2 regions of the Cellulomonas sp. Root137 genome follow, and region 1 is predicted to be linked to the other one. Evidence: riboswitches for the same ligand, from Rfam matches in the RefSeq annotation. Region 1 holds a riboswitch; the other holds the start of a gene.
The links. Region 1 has a riboswitch for thiamine pyrophosphate ahead of ASD18_RS04195 (thiamine ABC transporter substrate binding subunit). Riboswitches for the same ligand answer to the same signal wherever they lie in the genome.
Positions count from the first base shown of each region.

Region 2: linked by a shared signal. The riboswitch ahead of ASD18_RS10120 (YkoF family thiamine/hydroxymethylpyrimidine-binding protein) and the one ahead of ASD18_RS04195 (thiamine ABC transporter substrate binding subunit) in region 1 are both predicted to bind thiamine pyrophosphate.

Region 1 is NZ_LMFG01000001.1:884,782-890,166, forward strand. Features, by position in the region: gene ASD18_RS04185 (NAD(P)/FAD-dependent oxidoreductase) at 1-1,294, shown strand, start outside; gene ASD18_RS04190 (DUF4235 domain-containing protein) at 1,248-1,535, opposite strand; TPP riboswitch at 1,625-1,740, shown strand; gene ASD18_RS04195 (thiamine ABC transporter substrate binding subunit) at 1,806-2,843, shown strand; gene ASD18_RS04200 (iron ABC transporter permease) at 2,849-4,591, shown strand; gene ASD18_RS04205 (ABC transporter ATP-binding protein) at 4,588-5,385, shown strand, end outside.
Region 2 is NZ_LMFG01000001.1:2,141,666-2,147,050, forward strand. Features, by position in the region: gene ASD18_RS10110 (ABC transporter ATP-binding protein) at 1-1,430, opposite strand, end outside; gene ASD18_RS10115 (ECF transporter S component) at 1,427-2,032, opposite strand; gene ASD18_RS10120 (YkoF family thiamine/hydroxymethylpyrimidine-binding protein) at 2,029-2,646, opposite strand; TPP riboswitch at 2,778-2,895, opposite strand; gene ASD18_RS10125 (hypothetical protein) at 2,995-4,725, shown strand; gene ASD18_RS10130 (hypothetical protein) at 4,712-4,915, opposite strand; gene ASD18_RS10135 (MarR family winged helix-turn-helix transcriptional regulator) at 4,973-5,385, shown strand, end outside.

The sequences.
Region 1 (5,385 bases):
GTTCTTCCAGGAGTTCGACCTGGCCGCGCGCGGTGTCGAGCTGCTGGTGCCCGAGGTGTCGTACGCGCAGCCGCTGCCGGGCGGCCGGGCCGGGATCGCGTTCCGGGACCTGGAGCGCACGGTCGAGTCCCTCGGGGTCGACGGGTCGACGTGGCGGTCGCTGGTCGGCGGGGCCGCGGACCCGACGGTGCGCGTGGCCCTCGGGGACAAGCGGTCGATCCCGGTGGTCGACCCGCGTGCCGCGCTGCGCTTCGGGCTCGGGGTGCTCGAGCAGGGCACGCGGGCGTGGGACCGGCGGTTCGTCGACGAGGTGGCCCCGGCGCTGCTCACCGGCGTCGCGGCGCACGCCATCTCGCCGCTGCCGTCGTTCGCCGCCGCCGGCACGGCCCTCCTGCTGGCCACGCTGGCGCACGCCGAGGGTGGCTGGCCGATCCCGCGCGGTGGGTCGGGTGCGCTCGTCGCGGCGCTGCGCGAGGACCTCGAGGCCCACGACGGCGTCATCCGCACCGACCACCGCGTGCGCCGGTTCTCCGACCTGCCGCCCGCGCACTGCTACGTCTTCGACACCACCCCGCGGACGCTCGTCGAGGTGCTGGGCGACCGGCTGCCCGCCCGCGCCCGCGCGGCCCTGGACGGGTTCCGGCACGGCAACGCGGCGGCCAAGGTCGACTTCGTCCTTGACGGTCCCGTGCCGTGGGCCGTGCCGGAGGTCGGGCTGGCCGGGACCGTGCACGTGGGGGGCACGCGGGCGGAGATGGCCCGGGCGGAGGGCGCGGTCGTCCACGGCGAGCACGCCGACCTGCCGATGACGCTGGTCAGCGACCCGACCGTGGTGGACGGGACCAGGCTGGTGGGCGGCAGGCGGCCGCTGTGGACCTACGCGCACGTGCCCGCGGGGTCGGACGTGGACGTGACGGAGGCGGTGACCCGGCACATCGAGCGGTACGCGCCGGGGTTCCGCGACGTCGTCGTCACGTCCCGGTGCACCCCCGCGTCACGGATGAGCGAGCACAACCAGAACTACGTGGACGGCGACATCTCCGCCGGGGCGGCCAGCATCGGCCAGCTGTTCGCGCGGCCGACCGGGCGGTGGGACCCGTACTTCTCCGGCCGCGACGGCGTCTACCTGTGCTCGGCGTCGACGCCGCCCGGACCGGGGGTGCACGGGCTCGGCGGCCGGTACGCCGCGAAGCGGGTGCTCCGGGAGTTCGGGATCACCACGCTGCCGAGCGTGGCACCGGAGGTGCTCAGTCGAGCGGGTTCAGGTCCGGCTTCGAGTCCACGCGCGCGGTGAACCGGGCGGTCCCGCGGGTGGCCAGCACGCGGGCCATCGCGACGAGGGCGCCGGTGAGCGCGGCAGCGGCGACGACCTCGGACAGCCCGGCGTCGCCCTGGTCGTCGGCCTTCGGCGGCTTGTGACCGGTCTTGGCCTTCCACGCCTGCGCGAGCACCTGCTGGACCACGAACGCGGCGGCCAGCGCTGCGCCGGTGCCGATGAGCTTGGCGACGAGGGACTGGGTCTGCTTGTCGTCCACGAGTGAGCCTCCGGGGTGGTCGATGGGTCTGGTGACGACCGTAGTCGGACGCGAGCGTCCGCGCTGCTCCAGAGCGGCGTAGGATCTGCGTCGAACGACAGGGGAGCGTCGGACCCAACGGTCTGGACGCTGAGAGTGCGGAGAACCGCAGACCCTCGAACCTGATCCGGTTGATACCGGCGTAGGGAGTCGGGCTTCTCAGTCCTCGTGATCGGCCACCGGGCTGATCGCGACGACCCCCTCCTTAGCTATCGAGGAGGAGCATCACCCATGGCGAGGAAACACTCGCTTCGTCTTGCCGCAGCCGTCGTCGGCGTCGCTGCCCTGGCCGGCTGCTCGGCCATCGGTTCCGACGAGCCGAGCCCCAGCGCGTCCAGCGACACCGTCACCCTGGTCACGCACGACTCGTTCGCGCTCTCCGAGGGCATCCTCGCGGACTTCGAGGAGCAGACCGGGCTGACCGTCGACGTCGTCCAGCCGGGTGACGGCGGCACGCTGGTCAACCAGCTGGTGCTCACCAAGGACGCGCCGCTGGGCGACCTGGTGTTCGGCATCGACAACACGTTCGCGTCCCGCGCGGTCGACGAGGGCGTCGTCGCGCCGACGACCACCGACGTCGACGGCGTGTTCGAGGACGCGCTGGTCCCGATCGACTACGGCGACGTCTGCATCAACGTGGACCACACGTGGTTCGCCGCGAAGAGCCTGGCCGAGCCCGTGACCCTCGAGGACCTGACCAAGCCGGAGTACAAGGACCTGCTCGTGGTCCCCAACGCGGTGACGTCGTCGCCGGGGCTGTCCTTCCTGCTGGCGACCGTCGGGGCGTTCGGTGCCGACGGCTGGCAGGACTACTGGTCGGCGCTGCGGGACAACGGGGTCAAGGTGGCCGACGGCTGGTCCGACGCCTACTACACCGACTTCTCCGGCGGGGGCGCCGACGGCCCGCGCCCGATCGTCCTGTCCTACGCGTCGTCGCCGCCGTACACGGTGCCGGAGGGCGGCACCGCGCCGACCACCGGCGCGCTCCTGGACACCTGCTTCCGGCAGACCGAGTACGCGGGCGTGCTGGCCGGCGCTGCCAACCCGACGGGCGCGCAGCAGCTGCTCGACTTCCTGCGCACCGACGAGGTGCAGAACGACATCCCGCTGTCCATGTACATGTACCCCGCGAGCGAGACCGCGACGCTCCCCGCGGAGTGGGCGGCGTTCGCCCCGCTGGCCACCGACCCGTTCGAGGTGGACCCCGCGGACATCACCGAGAACCGTGAGGCGTGGCTGACCGAGTGGTCGGACACGGTGATCGGCTGACCGCGATGACCCTCACGCTCGACCGTCCCGACGCCCCCTCCGCGGTGGCGTCGGGACGGTCGCGCGTCGTCGCGTTCTGGGCGCTGGCGGTCGCGGTGCCGCTGGTGTTCCTCGGGCTGTTCTTCGCGTGGCCCGTGGTCGAGATGATCGCGAAGGGGTTCGTCGTCGACGGGCGCCTGGACCTGGGCGGGTTCGCCGACGTGTTCTCTCGCCCGCGCACCTGGCGGATCATCGGGCTGACGCTCGCGCAGGCGACGTTGGGGACCCTGCTCTCCGTCGCGCTCGGGGTACCCGGTGCGTACGTCCTCTACCGGCACACGTTCCGCGGCCGCGCGCTGGTGCGGGCCTTCGTCACGGTGCCGTTCGTCCTGCCGACCGTCGTGGTCGGTGTCGCGTTCCGGTCGCTGCTGGTCAGCGGCGGGCCGCTCGGGTTCCTGCACCTGGACGGCACGTTCGTCGCGATCGTCGCGGCGCTCGTGTTCTTCAACTACGCCGTCGTGGTGCGCGCGGTCGGCGGGCTGTGGGAGCGCCTGGACCCGCGGGCCGAGCAGGCGGCGCGCGCCCTGGGAGCCTCGCCGTGGCGGGCGTTCCGGACGGTGACGCTCCCCGCGCTCACCCCGGCGATCGCGTCCGCGGCGTCCCTGACCTTCCTCTACTGCGCGACCGCGTTCGGCACGGTGCTGGTGCTCGGCGGGCTGCAGTTCGGCACCATCGAGACCGAGATCTGGGTGCAGACGACCCAGTTCCTCGACCTGCGGGCCGCGGCCGTGCTGTCGGTGGTGCAGCTGGTGGTCGTCGCCGCCGCGCTCACGCTCGCCGGCCGGGCGCGGTCGCGGCGCGAGCGGGCGCTGGCGCTCACCCTCCCGGAGACGTCGGTGCGTCCGCTGCGGCTGCGCCGGCCGGTGGGCATGCCGGCCGGCGACGGGCACGCGCTGACCCTCGTCGCCACGGCGGTCACGGCGGCCGTCGTCCTGCTGCTCGCCCTCCCGCTGGTCAACCTCGTGGTCCGGTCGCTGCGCACCGACGCCGGCTGGGGGCTCGACCACTACACCGCGCTCGGCACCACCGGCGGGGCGCTGACCGTGACGGTGTGGCAGGCCACGCTCAACTCCCTGCGGGTCGCGCTGGACGCCACGGTGATCGCCCTCGTGGTCGGCGGGCTGGTGGCGCTCGTGGTGTCCCGACGACCCCGCCGCGCGATCGGTCGGCGCGCGGTCGTCGGCCTGGACGCGCTGTTCATGCTCCCGCTCGGCGTGTCCGCGGTGACCGTCGGGTTCGGGTTCCTGCTGTCCATGCACCACCCGTTCGGGCTGCCGGTGGACCTGCGGACCAGCCCGGTGCTGGTGCCGATCGCGCAGGCGGTCGTCGCCGTGCCTCTCGTCGTACGGACGGTCCTGCCCGTCCTCCGGGCCATCGACCCGCGGCTGCGCGAGGCGGCCGCCACGCTCGGTGCCGCGCCCGGCCGGGTGCTGCGGACGGTCGACCTGTCGATCGCCACCCGGTCCCTCGGCCTCGCGATCGGGTTCGCGTTCGCCGCCTCGCTGGGGGAGTTCGGTGCCACGTCCTTCCTCGCCCGACCGGACAGGCCGACGCTGCCGGTGGTGATCTTCCGGCTGATCGGGCGGCCCGGTCCGGAGTCCTACGGCATGGCGCTCGCCGCGTCCGTGGTGCTCGCGCTGCTCACGGCGGGGATCGTGGCACTCTGCGAACGGCTGCGCGCGCCCGGCGCGGGAGGTGAGTGGTGGTGAACGGTCTGACCCTGCGGGACGTCGTCGTCCGGTACGGCCCGGTGGCCGCCGTCGACGGGGTGTCCCTCGACGTCCCCACGGGATCGGTCGTCGCCCTGCTCGGGCCGTCCGGCTGCGGGAAGTCGTCGCTGCTGCGGGCGGTCGCCGGGCTCGAACCCGTCGAGGGCACCGTCGCGTGGGACGGCGTCTCCGTGGCCGGGGTGCCCGTGCACCGGCGCGGGTTCGGGCTGATGTTCCAGGACGGGCAGCTCTTCGCCCACCGGACCGTCGGGGGGAACGTCGCGTACGGCCTCCCGCGCGGGTCCGCCGTCTTGGCGCTGCTCGAGCTGGTGGGGCTGGGCGGCTACGAGGACCGCTCGGTGGCGACGCTGTCCGGCGGCGAGCGGCAGCGCGTCGCCCTGGCCCGTGCGCTCGCACCCGCCCCGAGGCTGCTCCTGCTCGACGAGCCGCTGTCCGCCCTCGACCGCGCCCTGCGCGAGCGCCTCGCCGTCGACCTGCGCGCGGCCCTCGTCGCCACCGGCACCACCGCCGTGTTCGTCACGCACGACCAGGACGAGGCCTTCGCGGTCGCCGACCGGGTCGCGGTCATGGCGGCAGGGAAGCTCCTCCAGGTCGACGCACCCGCCGACCTCTGGAGCCGGCCCGCGTCGCGCGAGGTGGCGTCGTTCCTGGGCTACGAGGCGTTCGTCCCGCTGGACAGCCCCGCCGCCGCCCCACTGCGCGAGGCCATCGGTGCCGAGCCGTCGCCCGCGACGCTGGCGCTGGCCGAGGGCGCGTTCGTCGTCGGACGGTCC
Region 2 (5,385 bases), 1.3 Mb from region 1:
GCATCCACCGGTCCGTGCGCGAGGACCTGCCCGCCGCGCAGCACCAGCACGTCGTCGGCGACCTCGCCCACCAGTCGCAGGTCGTGCGTGACGAGCACGACCCCGCGGCCCTCGTCCGCGAGCCGACGCAGCGAGTCCGCGCTGGCCGCGGACGTGCGCCGGTCCTGGCCGAAGGTCGGCTCGTCGGCGAGGAGCACGTCGTGCCCGCACACCGCCATCGCCGCGAGGGAGAGCCGGCGCTGCTGACCGCCCGACAGTCGGAAGGGGTCGCGGTCCTCCAGCCCGGTCAGGCGGTAGGCGTCCAGCGCACCGGCCACGCGGTCGTTGACGTCCGTCGCTCGCGCGCGCCGCGGTCCCCACGTGATCTCGTCGCGGACCGTGCGGGCGAGGAACTGGTGCTCCGGGTGCTGGAAGACGAGCCCCACCGACCCGCCGGACACCGTCCCGGCCGCCGGGAGGAGGCCGGCGAGCGCGAGGAGCAACGTGCTCTTCCCCGACCCGTTCAGGCCGACGACGGCGGTCACCCGGCCGGCGTGCACATCGAGGTCGACCCCGTCGAGGACGGTGCGAGACCCTCGCCGGACGGTCAGCCCACGGGCGCGCAGCACGCGGGGTCCCGACCTCGACGGGGAGACAGGGGCGACCGCGAGCTGCCCGAGGGCGCCCACGCCCGCCGCGGACAGCTCGGCGGACAGCGGCAACCACGTGCCCAGCTGCGCGAGGGTGCGGGAGTCGTCGTGCAGCACCTCCTGCGTCGCGCCGTCGGAGCGCACCCGGCCGTCCGGGCCGAGGACGAGCACCCGCGCGGGCAGCCGTCCGAGCTCGTCGAGCCGGTGCTCCACCATGACCGTCGACCGGTCGGCACCCGCGGCCGCTCGCACCGCCGCCGCGACCGCCCGCGCGGCTGCGGGATCGAGCAGGGCGGTCGGCTCGTCGAGCAGCAGCACCCGCGGGTCCGCCACCAGCGCCGCCGCGAGCGCGATCCGTTGCCCCTCGCCCCCGGACAGCTCGGCCGTGCGCCGGTGCGCCAGGTGCGCGGCGCCCACGGCCGCGAGCGTGCGCTCTACGGCCGGACCGATCAGCGCCGGGTCGACCCCGCGGTTCTCGAGCGCGAACGCCACCTCGTCGAGCACCGTGGGCAGGCAGAGCTGGTCGGCCGGGTCCTGGGTGAGGGTGCCCACCCTCGTGGCGAGGTCCGCGGTCGGGGTCGTCGTCGCGTCGAGCCCGGCCACCAGGACGTGGCCCGTGACCTGGGCGTCGACCACCTGCGGCACGATGCCGGCCAGCACGCGCAGCAACGTGCTCTTGCCCGCGCCGGACCCGGCGAGCACCAGCACCTGTTCGCCCGGCGCCACGTCGAGGTCCACGTCGCGCAGCACGGGCGAGGACGACCCGGGGAACGAGACGCCCAGACCGCGGACCTCGATCACGCGACGGGCACCGGGTTCGGCGTCGCCTGGCGGCGGGCGCGACCCAGCGGCGTGTTGTCGAGGACCCCCGTGCGGGCGAGGGCGTCGCCGATCAGCTTCGCCGCGACGCCGCACAGCAGGATCCCGCTGGCCACCTGCAGGCCCAGCCGCCACACGAACCAGTCCTGCGTGAGCCAGCCGAACCGGACGATGCCCAACGCGGTGCTGGCCAGGCCGGCCAGTGCTCCGGAGGCCACGAAGACGCCCCAGTCGTAGCGCCGGTACCGGGTCAGCGTGAACGCCAGCTCGGCGCCCGCGCCCTGCACCAGACCGACCACCAGGAGCATCGGGCCCACCGGGGAGGCGAGGAACACGACCTCGACCAGCGCGGCGGCCAGCTCGACGACGATGCCGACGCCCGGCCGCCGCACGATGTACAGCGCGAGGGGTGCGGCCACCATCCAGCCGCCGATGAGCACGTGCTGGGCGAGGTCGCCGAACGGGCCCATCGCGATCTGGAGCGCGATCCACGCCTGCACCAGCGCCCAGTACACGAACCCGGACACCACCGCGAGGACGGCCAGCAGGACCAGCTCGGACAGGGAGATCCGGCGGCGGTTCACCGGGCACCGGCCGACGGCGAGTGCATCGACACGGTGACGTGCGTGACCACGTGCCGGACGTGGCGCGCCGCCTCCAGCCAGCCCGCCGCGACCGCGGTGAGCACGTCGGACAGGTCTCCGTCGAGGCGTGTGACGAAGTGCTCCGGCGACGTCGTGGCCGCCGACCCGGCCGTGCCGATGGCGGCCATGATGTGCGCCAGGTGGTCGCCGCCGGCGTCGTCCAGCGGGTACAGGGCCCAGTGCGCACTCGCGGTCAGGCCCGTCGGGGCGAGCACCGGGACGGGGACGCGGTCCAGCAGGGCGTCGTCGGGCAGCTCACACGCCACCTCGCCCGGGCAGCCGCGCGACAGCAGGAGGTGCGCGACGACGTGCCACCGCGTCTCGCCCGCCGCGGCCAGGACCTCGTGCACGTAGCGGATGACGTCGCCCTCGCTGCCGCGCACGAACGTCGAGACGTCGTCGGTACGGACCGTCACGCGGGAGGTGTCAGCGGCGGCGAGCGCGCTGAGGATGACCTCGACGTAGTCGTCGCAGTGCGGGTGCAAGGAGAAGCGGGCACCGACGCCGAGCTCGGTGGCTCGTCGGTCGGCGAGGGGGCTGGTCAGGGTGCTCATCGGGTCCTCCGGTGTCGCGGCGGACCCCCGGGCAGCCGCACGAGGTCGCCGGCGCCGCGTGACGACGGGTCCGCCGGAAGGGCGCGCCGCAGCGCGACCGGCCCGGAGGACGCCGACCGCCGGCGCGCAGCCGACGACAGTGCCCTGCTCCCTACGCTGGCATGAACCAGATCAGGTTCCACGGGTCTGCGGGTGGGACGTGGTGTCCGGCCGCACTCTCAGCGCTCCTGCGCTCCCCGGGGGCTTGTCGACGCCGAACCTAGCCCTCCGACCGCGGGAGAGGGAACCCCGGTCCGGTTGCTGGGCACTCCTATGCTGTCCGTCGACCGTCGACCAGGAGGTAGAGCCGTGCCGCTAGGCCGACGACGCGCTGCGCTCGTGGTCGCCCTGCTGGCGCTGACGGGCTGCACGGACGACAGCACCCCGGTCGAGCCGACCCCGACGGCGTCGAGCACCCCGACGCCGACGCCGACCCCGACGGCGGCCACGGCCGAGGCGGGCGCACCGGCGGCGGCGGCCACTGTGCTCCCGGCCGCCACCGCGCAGGACGCCGCCCTCGAGGCGTCGCGCGCGGTGTTCGTGACCGCGCCGGTGGTGGTCGTCGCGCCGGCCGAGGACGTCGCGGCGCAGCTGACCGCCGCGTCGGCGGGGGTCGCGCTCGGTGCCCCGGTGCTGCTGACGACCGCCGGCGTGGACCCGGCGCCGCTGCTCGCCGAGATCGCGCGGCTCGACGCCCAGGCGGTGCTCGCGGTCGGCGCGGTGCCGTTCGCGCCACCGCGGTCGGTCGCCGTCGTCCCGGTCCCGGGCGGAGCGGACGCGGCCACGCTGCGCGCGGCGACCGGCGCCCGGTTCGGGGCGCCGACTCCGGTCGCGCCCGGGCAGGAGGCCGCAGCCGTGCGGGCGCTCGCGGCTCCTCAGCCGGCCGTGCTGGTGGTGCAGGGAGCACCGCCGACCCCGACCCCGTCGACGGCGTCCGTGTCGCCGACGCCCTCTCCGACGTCGTCCCCGTCGCTGCCGCCGACCCGTCCGCCCGCCGCGGTGGACGGCACGATCGCGCTCACCGGGGTCGGGGTGGACCCCGTCGCGGCGTTCGCGACCCTCCGTGCCGTCGGGATCCCGGTGCTCGACACCCCCGGCGGAGACCCGCGCGCCACGACGCCGGGCGTGCAGGCGATCGCCGCGGCCGCGCCGGACCACGCGATCGCGTTCGGCGCCGCGTTCGGCCCACCCGAGCTGCTGGCGAAGCGGCTGGCCGCCGCACGGACCGGTGCACTGCTCGGCGGTGGGGGGCAGCTCGTGTTCCCGCAGGTCCCGGGTGTGCCGGGCAAGAAGTACGTCGCCCTGTACGGCACCCCCGGGTCCGCGGCGCTCGGCGTGCTGGGGGAGCAGGACGTGCCTGCGACACTCGCTCGCGCCGACGCCACCGCGGCTCCCTACCGCACGCTCACCACCGACGCCGTGGTGCCGATGGTCGAGATCATCGCGACCATCGCCTCGGCCGGCCCCGGGGACGACGGCAACTACTCGCAGGAGCGGTCCGTCGAGGAGCTGCGTCCGCTGGTCGAGGCCGCGGGGGCGGCGGGCATGGCGGTCGTCCTGGACCTTCAGCCCGGTCGGACCGACTTCCTCACGCAGGCCCAGCAGTACGCCGACCTGCTCGCCCTGCCCTACGTCGGGCTCGCCCTCGACCCCGAGTGGCGTCTCGCCCCGGACCAGGTGCACCTGCGCCAGATCGGCTCCGTCGGCATCGACGAGGTGAACGGGGTCGTGGCGTGGCTCTCGGACTTCACCGCCCAGCACGCGCTGCCGCAGAAGATGCTGGTCCTGCACCAGTTCGCGGGCCGGATGATCACCGACCGGGCACGGCTGGACACCTCACGCGACGAGCTGGCGCTGGTGATCCACGTCGACGGGCAGGGCTCGCAGCCGGCGAAGGCGGGCACCTGGAACGCGCTGCGCACGGACGCGCCGCCGGTGCACTGGGGGTGGAAGAACTTCTTCGACGAGGACGTGCCGATGCTGGACCCAACGCAGACGTACCAGGTGCAGCCGGTGCCGGACCTGGTCAGCTACCAGTAGCCGGGCGCTCCACCAGGAACGTGCGGCCGGTGGCGTCGACCACGCGCTCGAACCCGGCCCGCAGCTCGGTGTCGCGGGCGACCTCGTCCTCGGTCAGCTGCTTGCGCGGCCCGCGGATGTTGCCCACCTGCGCGGGGCCCAGGTAGGTCAGCCACCACTCGGTCATGTCACGACGCCGCTTCTTCGGCACGAGCGCTCCTCGGTAGTTCGTGCCCTAACTATATGCGCACGATCTAGGGTGGGCCGCATGGACGATCCACTCGCCGTCGAGGCCCAGGTCTGCCTGACCATGTCCGCCGCAGCCCGCAGCCTGGTCGCGTTCTACCGTCCGCTGCTCGAGCCGCTCGGGCTGACGCACCCGCAGTACCTCACGATGCTCGCCCTGTGGCAGTACGGCCGCCTCTCGCTCAAGGACCTCGCCGCCCTGCTCCACCTCGAGCCCGCCACCGCGTCGCCGCTGGTCAAGCGGCTGGAGGCCATGGGGCTCGTCCGGCGCGAGCGGGCCGCGGACGACGAGCGCGCGCTCGACATCGTCGTGACCGACGCCGGCCGCGCGATGCGGGTCACCGCCGTCGGGATCCCGGCCGCGATGGTCGAGGGCCTGGGTCTCACGCCCGAGCAGATCGAGCAGATCCGCGCGGCGGCGGAGCTGCTGATCGC